Regions from separate parts of the Neorhizobium tomejilense genome, predicted to be linked through region 3. Evidence: riboswitches for the same ligand, from Rfam matches in the RefSeq annotation. Region 3 holds a riboswitch; each other region holds the start of a gene.

The links. A riboswitch is a leader RNA that binds a small molecule or an ion and turns the genes downstream of it on or off. The one in region 3 is predicted to bind thiamine pyrophosphate.
Region 1: it holds a riboswitch for thiamine pyrophosphate, as region 3 does, so the genes downstream of both, ACSQ3G_RS11695 (ABC transporter permease) here and thiB (thiamine ABC transporter substrate binding subunit) in region 3, are expected to answer to the same signal.
Region 2: it holds a riboswitch for thiamine pyrophosphate, as region 3 does, so the genes downstream of both, thiC (phosphomethylpyrimidine synthase ThiC) here and thiB (thiamine ABC transporter substrate binding subunit) in region 3, are expected to answer to the same signal.

What each region holds. Positions count from the first base shown of each region.
Region 1 is NZ_CAXUSO020000001.1:2,300,024-2,303,445, forward strand. It holds gene ACSQ3G_RS11690 (ABC transporter substrate-binding protein) at 1-889, opposite strand, end outside; gene ACSQ3G_RS11695 (ABC transporter permease) at 886-1,668, opposite strand; TPP riboswitch at 1,804-1,907, opposite strand; gene ACSQ3G_RS11700 (ABC transporter permease subunit) at 1,975-3,422, opposite strand, start outside.
Region 2 is NZ_CAXUSO020000001.1:3,936,169-3,939,590, reverse strand. It holds gene ACSQ3G_RS19435 (acyl-CoA dehydrogenase family protein) at 1-1,147, opposite strand, end outside; gene ACSQ3G_RS19430 (acyl carrier protein) at 1,149-1,400, opposite strand; TPP riboswitch at 1,580-1,712, shown strand; gene thiC (phosphomethylpyrimidine synthase ThiC) at 1,812-3,422, shown strand, end outside.
Region 3 is NZ_CAXUSO020000001.1:3,692,575-3,695,996, forward strand. It holds gene ACSQ3G_RS18405 (ABC-F family ATP-binding cassette domain-containing protein) at 1-786, shown strand, start outside; gene ACSQ3G_RS18410 (response regulator) at 947-1,396, shown strand; TPP riboswitch at 1,479-1,586, shown strand; gene thiB (thiamine ABC transporter substrate binding subunit) at 1,627-2,637, shown strand; gene thiP (thiamine/thiamine pyrophosphate ABC transporter permease ThiP) at 2,642-3,422, shown strand, end outside.

The DNA of each region.
Region 1 (3,422 bases), 1.4 Mb from region 3:
TTTCCTGCATGAAGGAGGCGAAGCGCTGGTAACGGCCCTGGTCGAGTGCGGCCGGACGCTTGGCAAAGCGCGGCAGCGTGTCGAAGAACGCGGTGCGGTTCAGTTCGTCGTCGAGGTTGGGATAGGCCTTGACGAACAGCTGCCAGGCTTCCTGCGGATGGTTGGTGATGAAGATCGAGGCCTGTTCGACCGCATGCAGGAAGCGCGGCAACCGGCTGTCGGCAGCAAGCGCGGTGCGGGTGACGAAGATCAGCTCGTCATAGGCCGGAACACCGTGCTCTTCCGGAAAAAACGCACGACCCGCATGGCCTTCCAGCTTCATCTGGGTCAGTTCGAAATTGCGGAACCCGCCGAGCGTCGCGTCCACCTTGCCGCCGATCAGCGACGGAGACAGGGAGAAATTGACGTTGATCAGTTCCACGTCGTCATTGGAAAGCCCTTCCGACGCCAGCATGCGCTTCAGCATCGCATCCTCGAAGCCGGTGACGGAAAAGCCGACCTTCTTGCCCTTCAGGTCCTTGAGGCTCTTGATCGGGCCGTCCGCCAGAACCGTGACGGTGTTCAAGGGCGTCTCGACCAGCGTGCCGAACCGCACCAGCGGCAGGCCTGCCTGATGATCCAGATAGAGGTTTGGCTGGTAATGGATGCCGATATCCGCCTGGCCGGCTGAAACCAACCTCGGCACAGCGGAGGCGTCGGACGGTGGGATGAGTTCGACATCGAGATTGGCATCAGCAAACAGCCCGCGCTGCTTGGCGACGACCATCGGCGCGTGGTCCGGATTGACGAACCATTCGAGCAGCACGCTGAGTTTGTCGGCCGCCTGCGCAGAAATCGGGGTGGCAAGGCTGGCCAGCGCGATGAAGGACGCGGTGAGGATACGGATCATGATCGGACGGAACTCCCTGATGCGGATGAAGATGAAGGGTCGGCTTCGCTGGCCCACGGGGCGAGCCCGGCGGTCAACCGGTCGATGAGAAGCCGCAAGATGAGGGTAAGAATTGCCAGTATTGTCATCGCTGCAAACACCGTGTCGGTCTGCATGCGGGCATTGGCCTGGACCATCACAAAGCCGAGCCCGCCGGACGCGCCGACCCACTCGCCGACGACCGCCCCGAGCGGCGCCAATGGTGCAGCGACCCGAAGACCGGAGACGAGGCTCGGGACCGCCAGCGGCACGCGCATCGACACCAGCGTCTGCCAGTGGTTCGCGCCCTCCAGCGAGACGGCGTCAAGGATTTCCTGATCGGTGCGGCGAAGACCGTCGGCAAAGGCCGACGCAACCGGAAAGAAGATGATGATCGTCGTCATCGCCACTTTCGAGGCGAGGCCGAAACCCAGCCAGAGAACCAGGATCGGCGCCAGCACGAAGACGGGAAAGGCCTGCAGGATCAGCACCATCGGCCAGACGAGACGACCAAGCCGCGGCAACGCGGCGACGCCGAAGGCCGTGGCGATGCCGAGGCCTGCGCCGATCGCGAGGCCCAGCGCGATTTCCGTCAGCGTGACGAGGCTGTTCTGCAGCAGGAAACCCGGCTGCCGCCCGAAGGCGGAAGCGACGGCAATCGGAGACGGCAGAATATAGCGGGGCGGAGCAAACAGCCAGACGCCCGCTTGCCAGAGGGCGACAAGCAGGACGAGGCCGATGACCGCATGGGACGCGCGCATGATGCTACGCGCCGAACCTGCACGCCGGGACCGGATGCCCTTTCGGGAAAACGCGAAGAATGGATGTCATCGGTCGATCTCCAGATCAGTCAATCACGGAGATCCAGGTGAAGCGGAGAAGAGAAAGTATCGTCGAATGACGCTTATTTCCGTTCCTACGCCGGCATGACCCGGATCAGGTTCAAGGGTCCGGCTCACCGCCATCTCAGCATCGTCAAGATGCCCCCCTCGGAAGAACACGATAACTGTCGGTTTTCGCTATGTCTGTCAAGCGGACCGGACGGTCCGCCGGCTATCGTTTCCAACTCACCGCGCGTAGAGACGGTCGAGGCGAACCACCCTGCCCAGCAAAGCCAGCGCGATGACGGTGAAGAGGATCAGGACGGCCGAGATGGCGTGCGCGGTCGGCTCCAGGCTGAAGGTCGATTCTGCGTAGATACGGACCGGCAGGGTCGTCAGGCGAGCCGTGGTGAGAAAGCTCGTCACCGTCACCTCGCCGAAGCTCAGCAGGAAGCCGACGATGCCAGCCGCAAACAGCCCCGGCGCCAGACCCGGCATGATGATCAGGAAAAACCGCCGCACCGGGCTTGCCCCGAGGCTCGCCGCCGCCTCCTCCTGCGCCCGGTCGAGCCCCATGACCGAGGTGGTCAGAAGCGTGATCGCAAACGGCAGGATGACGATCACGTGGATCGCCACGAGACCGAGGAAGGGCGGGATGATCAGGTAGATCTGCAGCAGCCGCAGCATTCCGACCCCGATCGCCACATGCGGCAGCGACATCGGCAGCAGCCAGAATGCCAGGAGCGCGGACCGGCCCTTGAACGGATAACGGGCGAGCGCGAAGGCCGCCGGCAGCGAAAGCGAAAGCGCCACCAGCATCGAGGTGACGGCAAGCCGCACCGACACCCAGAAGGCATCCGCATAGGTCCCGGCGAAAAACACCGCCTCGTACCATTTCAACGTGAAGCCGCGGAAGCCGGAGGCGGTCGCCTGCGGCACGTCGTTGAAACTCTGGATGCACACGAGCACCAACGGCAGCAACAGGAGCAGCAGCGAGGTGGCGAGCAGCAGCTTCGAGACGATCGGCCCGAAAATGTTGATGATCGGCACCAGCCAGCGCGGAATGCTCCACGGATTGCTGGGCTTGCCCTTCAGCCACGGCATCAGGCGGTTGAGCGAATAGGCGCAGAGCGCCGCGAAGGCGAGACCGGTGACGGTCATGATGATTGCGAGTGCTGCGGCAAGCGGCGCATTGAGGTTCTTGATCGCTTCCTGCAGCACCAGCATGCCCGTCGTCCAGACCTTCTTTCCGCCGAGCAGCGACGCGGAAACGTAGGCCGTGGTCGCCATCAGGAAAACGATCACAGTGCCGGAGCGCAGGCCGGGCAGCGAAAGCGGCAGGTCGACGGTGAGGAACCGAACCGCAGGAGAGGCCCCGAGGCTCTGGGCCGCTTCATGCACGCGCGGCGAGGTATTCTGCAGATTGTCGTAGAGCGCCAGCACCATGAAGGGCAGGAAGACCTGCGCCAGTGCGACCGCGACCGCACCGTGCGTGAACAGCATGTACCGGGCCGGCGGAATGCCGACCAGCCCGGTGACCGAATTGATCAGCCCTTCGGGTGCCAGCAGGAGGATGATGCCGAGCGAGCGCACCACGACATTGGTCAGCAGCGGAATGAGGATGACGGCGAACGCGGCCGCGCGGTATTTTACCGGCATCCGCGCCAGCCAGTGAGCGAGCGGATAACCGAGAA
Region 2 (3,422 bases), 240 kb from region 3:
GCAGCATGGTCGACGTATTGCCGAGGATGCGGTCGTTGGAAATCATCAGCTGGGCGGAATGCGCGTCGCGCAGATGCCGGCCGAGACTGTAGGGCGTGCCGTTCTTGTAGCCCATGATGCCGCAGATGATCATCGCCTGGTTGATGATGGTCAGGATCGTCTCGGAGGAAGCCAGCTTGACGTTGTTCATGGCGATCGAAAACGCCATGGACGACAGCTGGTCGTGATCCGCCTTGGCATCCGCGTAGATCCTGAGGCCGGAGAGGATGCCGGCCTTGAGGAGCTGCAGCAGGTTCGAGGCTTCGGCGAGCCTCAGCGCGCCGGGCGGCTGGGTGCCGCCGGCCTTGCGGGCGGCGGCGCGCACGAAGGCCTGGGCGCGCAGTACCGCATCGGCGGCGATCCCGTACCAGACCGCGCTCCAGAGGAGATGCGAGGTGGCGAGCATCGATTGCGCCGCGATCTCGGCGAACGGCTTTGGAAAGATCTGGACGGACGGCGCCTCGCCCCTGAAGAGGAAACCGTCGGAGCAGGTGCCGCGCATGCCGAGCGTATCCCAGTCGACGGTCTTCTGCAGGGTATACTGGCCTTGCTTGAAGACCGTCATGACCTGGTCGGTCGGTGCGGCCTTCTCGTTGGAGCGCGAGGTGACCATGATCACATCGGCGTGGGCGCCGTAGGAAATCACGGTCGCATCCTTGGTCAGGCGGCAGATGTCGCCATCGACCTCGATCGCGCAGATGGAGTTGCGCATATTGCCGCCGATGCCGCCCTCGGTCGTCGCGGAAGCGACGAGAAGCTGGCGGCCGGCAAGCTCGCGCATGAAGTCCCTATGCCATTCGCTGTCGCCACCGTGCTCCACCAGGCTCGAAACCTTGATCTGGTGCATGGCGAAAACCATGGCGCTCGCGGCGCAGGCCTGTCCCAGGATGGAGCAGACCTCGGCGATCTCGGCGATCGAAGCGCCCTCGCCGCCGAACGCGGCCGGGATCTGGATGCCGATCAGGCGCTCGGCCTTCATGGCGTCGACCGCCTCCCGGGGGAAGCGGCCGTCATGATCGACGCGGTCGGCAAATTCGGCCGCTACGGTTGCCACGCGGTGAGCGCGGGCGCTCAGGCTCATGTCGGCGGCAAAGGCGGGGAGGCTCATCTCAAGCGGCCTCGCGCGCTTTCAGGATATGCGAAACCGTCTGCTCGATCGCGGCTATGCTGGCGAAGGACTTGCGGTTCAAAAGGCTGTCGGGAAACTCGATGTCGAAAGCCTCTTCCAGGCCGAGCATCAGTTGTACGGATGCAAATGAGGAGAGGCCGGCCGCATAAAGATCGGCCCCGTCTTCCAGCTCGGTCACCGCGACCGGAAGGCCGCCTACCCGTGTGAGCAATTCGCGAATGGTCTCGTTCATCTCGACATCTCCGGATCGTTCAAATTCTGCGTTCATCGCTGGGGACGTTACTACGCGGGAAAGCCTAAGATTCCAGCAATAAACGTCGTGAAGTTAGGGCTGCGGGATTCCGTAAAATCCGATCGATCGCCATCCGCATGCCCCGGCTTGACATCAACGGCCCGCGGGTTTCTGATGGCGCCATTCACCAGGGGGGTCCCGTCAAGGGGCTGAGATACTGCTGGTCGGACCGGCTTTGGCCGGCCGAGGCGCAGTGACCCGTTGAACCTGATCCAGTTCATACTGGCGTAGGGACGGTGCGGGCGCTGCGGTAACAAGGGCGGGAAACCGTCCTTCGCATTCCGGGGTGTTTTTCCATCATTCCAACACTGGAACTGGGTCTCCAAACGTCAAACCTTGGAGCCTTGAACCATGAATATCGCAACCACCAAGCTCACTCCGGTCGTTACCACCGGCCCGCTTCCCGCCTCCACGAAGGTCCTGAAAGCAGGAACGATCCACCCGGACATCCGCGTGCCGATGCGCCAGATCGCGTTGCATCCGACCTCCGGCGAACCGCCGGTCACCGTCTACGATTCCTCCGGTCCCTATACCGTCGAAGGTGCCGCGATCAGCATCGATGCCGGCCTGCCGCGCCTGCGCGAAAGCTGGATTCTCGCCCGCGGCGACGTCGAAATCTATCAGGGCCGCATTGTCAGGCCGGAGGACAACGGCTTCGTGTCCGAAAGCCATCTGACGCCGGAATTCCCGGTCCGCAACCAGCCTTTCAAGTCAAAGGGAGGCAGGGCCGTCACCCAGCTCGCCTATGCGCGAGCCGGCATCATCACGCCGGAGATGGAATTCGTTGCCATCCGCGAGAACCTCGGCCGGCAGGCGGCCAGGGAACCGCTCGTCCGCGACGGTGAAAGTTTCGGTGCCCATGTGCCGGATTTCGTGACGCCCGAGTTCGTTCGGCGCGAAGTCGCGGAAGGCAGGGCAATCATTCCCGCCAACATCAACCATCCCGAATCCGAACCGATGATCATCGGCCGCAACTTCCTGGTGAAGATCAATGCCAATATCGGCAATTCGGCCGTCACCTCGTCGATGGCCGAGGAAGTCGAGAAGATGGTCTGGGCGATCCGCTGGGGCGCCGATACGGTCATGGACCTGTCGACCGGCCGCAACATCCACAATATCCGCGACTGGATCATCCGCAATTCGCCGGTGCCGATCGGCACCGTGCCGCTCTATCAGGCGCTCGAAAAGGTCAACGGCATTGCCGAGGACCTGACCTGGGAGGTCTATCGCGACACGCTGATCGAACAGGCCGAACAGGGCGTCGATTATTTCACCATCCATGCCGGCGTGCGGCTCGCCTATATCCCGCTCACCGTCAACCGCGTCACCGGCATCGTTTCCCGCGGCGGCTCGATCATGGCCAAGTGGTGTCTGCACCACCACAAGGAGAGTTTTCTCTACGAGCATTTCGAGGAGATCTGCGACATCGCCCGGGCCTGTGACGTCTCGTTCTCGCTCGGCGATGGTCTTCGCCCGGGTTCGATCGCCGATGCCAACGATGCGGCCCAGTTCGCGGAACTGGAGACCCTTGGGGAGCTGACGAAGATCGCCTGGGCGAAGGATTGCCAGGTGATGATAGAAGGCCCCGGCCATGTGCCGATGCACAAGATCAAGGCCAACATGGACAAGCAGCTCGCGGTCTGCGGCGAGGCGCCGTTCTATACGCTCGGGCCGCTGACCACCGATATCGCGCCGGGCTATGACCACATTACGTCGGGCATCGGGGCGGCGATGATCGGCTGGTTCGGCACGGCCATGCTCTGCTACGTGACGCCGAAGGAACATCTCGGCCTGCCGGACCGCAACGACGTCAAGGTTGGGGTCATCACCTACAAGATCGCCGCACATGCTGCCGATCTCGCCAAAGGCCATCCGGCGGCCCAGGTGCGCGACGACGCGCTGTCGCGCGCCCGCTTCGAGTTCCGCTGGGAGGACCAGTTCAACCTCTCCCTCGATCCGGAA
Region 3 (3,422 bases):
ATCGCCACGCTCGACCAGAAGCGCGAGGACCTGGACCCCGAGGACACGCTGTCCCACTATCTGACGGATGGACGCGGCGAGACGCTGCTGGTCAACGGCGAACAGCGGCATGTCGCAGGCTACATGAAGGATTTCCTGTTCCAGCCGGAGCAGATCAGGACACCGATCAGGAACCTTTCCGGCGGCGAGCGCGCCCGGCTGATGCTCGCCCGCATCATGGCCCGGCCGTCCAACCTCCTGATATTGGACGAACCGACCAACGACCTCGACATCGAGACGCTGGACCTGCTGCAGGAAATCGTCGCCGGCTATACCGGCACCGTCATCCTCGTCAGCCACGACCGTGACTTCCTCGACCGCACCGTGACCTCGACCATCGCCCCCGCCAATCCGGACGCACCGGACGGCCGCTGGATCGAATATGCCGGCGGCTACACGGATATGCTGGCGCAGCGGAAGGGCGCGCTGGAGGAAAGGCGCCGCACGGAAAAAGCTGACAGGGCAAAAACCGATACTGCAGCATCGGTTTCTGGCACCCCCAAGGGCAAAGGCAAGCTTTCCTTCAAGCAGAAATTCGCGCTCGAGAACCTGCCGAAGGAAATGGCCAAAGCCGAAGCCGAGATCGCCGCCCGCGAGAAGAAAATGGCCGACCCCAACCTCTTCACCAAGGATCCCGCCGCCTTCAACAAGCTGGCTGCGGAGATGGAAAAGCTGCGCCAAAGCATCAGCAAAATGGAAGAAGAATGGCTGGAACTCGAAATGCTGCGTGAGGAAATCGAAGGCTGATTTGTGATTTGTTAAGCTTAACAGATAGTTAGCTAGAAAAATATTTGTCGCGGAGCGGAACATATGATGTCCCGGGGCGTTCTGGGGTGTGAGTAGTGGTCGAAATGTCCCGGGGACGGATCGGCCTGCCAGGAACCGATCAACCGAATGGGGACATCCAATGCTGACAAATGTTACGCGTCGTCGGCTGGCCACTGAGGCGATGAATCAAAGAGTTATGATTGTCGAAGACGAGTTTCTGATCGCGCTCGATGTTGCCGAGACGATCGAAGCCATGGGCCTGAAAGTCGCCGGTTTTGCCAATGCCCGCAAACATGCCCTGGCGCTCGCCGCCTATGCCGATATCGCCCTGGTCGACGTCAATCTTTCGGACGGCCGGACCGGTCCGGAGATCGGCCGCGAGCTTGCCGAGCAATATGGCATCACCGTCGTGTTCATGACCGGTAATCCGGACGATGTGGAAGCCGGCGTCGAAGGCTCGCTCGGCGTTCTCACCAAACCGGTCATGCCCGATGTGGTCGAGAAGACCATCGACTACGCCGTTGCCAACCGGCTGGGCGGCATGGCGATCGTTCCGCGTGAACTGAAAGTGTTTCCGCAAAACCACTGAGCCGTGTTGCACCTGCCGAATGCGCCTTGAGCCGGCCGCAGACCGCCTCTTGCCAGCCATTCGCCTCGCCGCTAAATCTGATCCTGCTCTAACGGGGTGCCGCGCGTTTTCGTGCGGCTGAGAGGCCTTTGGCCAACCCGCGGAACCTGATCCGGTTAACACCGGCGGAGGGATTAGACGGCTCTTCATCAGCGCCTATTCCCCTTTGTCACCAAAACGAGGAGACGCTGATGCGCAGCACCATTCTTTCTATATTCGCGGCCGCTGCCGCCCTTTCCCTTTCCGCGCCGGCCGAAGCGCAGGAAAAGACGCTGACCATCTACACCTACGAGAGCTTCGTCTCCGATTGGGGTCCGGGTCCCAAGGTGAAAGAGGCGTTCGAAAAGACCTGCGCCTGCAAGCTCAATTTCGTCGGCGTCGCCGATGGCGTGGCGCTTCTGACCCGCCTGAAACTGGAGGGCAAAGGCACCGACGCCGATATCGCGCTCGGCCTCGATACCAACCTGATCTCCGAGGCGAAGGCGACCGGCCTGTTCGAGCCGCACGGGCTCGACGCTTCGGCGGCCAAGGTCCCCGGCAATTACAGCGACGACACGTTCATCCCCTACGACTACGGCCATTTCGCCGTTGTCTACGATACGCAGGCGATCAAGAACCCGCCGAAAAGCCTCAAGGAACTGGTGGACGGCGATCCGGCGCAGAAGATCGCCATCGAGGACCCGCGCACCTCGACACCCGGCCTCGGCCTGCTGCTCTGGGTGAAATCGGTTTATGGCGACCAGGCACCGGAGGCCTGGGCGAAGCTCAGGAAACGCGTGCTGACCGTCACGCCGGGCTGGTCGGAGGCCTATGGCCTGTTCACCAAGGGCGAAGTGCCGATGGTGTTTTCCTACACGACCTCGCCGGCCTATCACATGGTCGAGGAGAAGACGGAGCGCTACCAGGCCGCCTCGTTCTCCGAAGGCCATTACATCCAGATCGAAGTTGCCGGCATGCTGAAGGGGGCGAAGGAAAAGGATCTGGCGAAACAGTTCCTGAAATTCATGATTTCGCCGGCCTTCCAGGACGTCATCCCGACCACCAACTGGATGATGCCGGCCGCCAAGACCTCCCAGCCGCTCCCCGACGCATTCAACAAGCTGGTGCAGCCGACCAAGACTTTCCTGATGGGGTCGGACCAGGTGGCCAAGAACCGGCAGGCCTGGATCGACGAATGGCTGACCGCCATGAGCATGAACTGATCCCATGCTGACGAGGGCCGAGCGGAGACGCGGGATAGGCTGGGGGCTGCTGAGCCTGATCGGCATCGCCCTCTTCGTCGGCATCGCAGTCGCCGCCCTTCTCTCCTGGGACGCCGGCAACACCCAAAGCCGGCTGTTCACCGCCTATACCTGGCGAATTCTGCGTTTCACCCTGCTGCAGGCGGTTCTTTCGACGCTGCTGTCGGTCGTCTTCGCCCTTCCCGTCGCACTCGCGCTCGCACGCCGTCCGCGCTTTCCGGGCCGTGTATGGGTCATCCGGCTGATGGCATTGCCGATGGGCCTGCCGGTGCTGATCGGCGCGCTCGGCCTGATCGGTATCTGGGGGCGGCAGGGGGCGATGAACAGCCTGCTGTTGAAGCTTGGCCTCGAACAGCCGGTCAGCATTTACGGGCTTTCCGGCATATTGCTGGCACATGTGTTCTTCAACCTGCCGCTCGCCGCGAGACTGCTGCTTGCCGCGCTGGAGCGCCTGCCGCCGGAATATTGGCTGCTCTCCTCCAGCCTCGGGATGAAGCCCTTCTCCGTTTTCCGCTTCATCGAGTGGCCGGCGGCCCGCCGAGTCATCCCCGGCATTGCCGGCCTGATCTTCATGCTGTGCGCCACGAGCTTCACGCTCGTCCTGGTGCTCGGCGGCGGGCCGGCCGCGACCACGCTCGAAGTGGCGATCTACCAGTCGCTGCGTTTCGATTTCGACCCTCCGCGCGCCATAGCGCTGTCGCTGCTGCAGATCGGCATAACGGCGCTGATCCTGATTGTGATTTCGC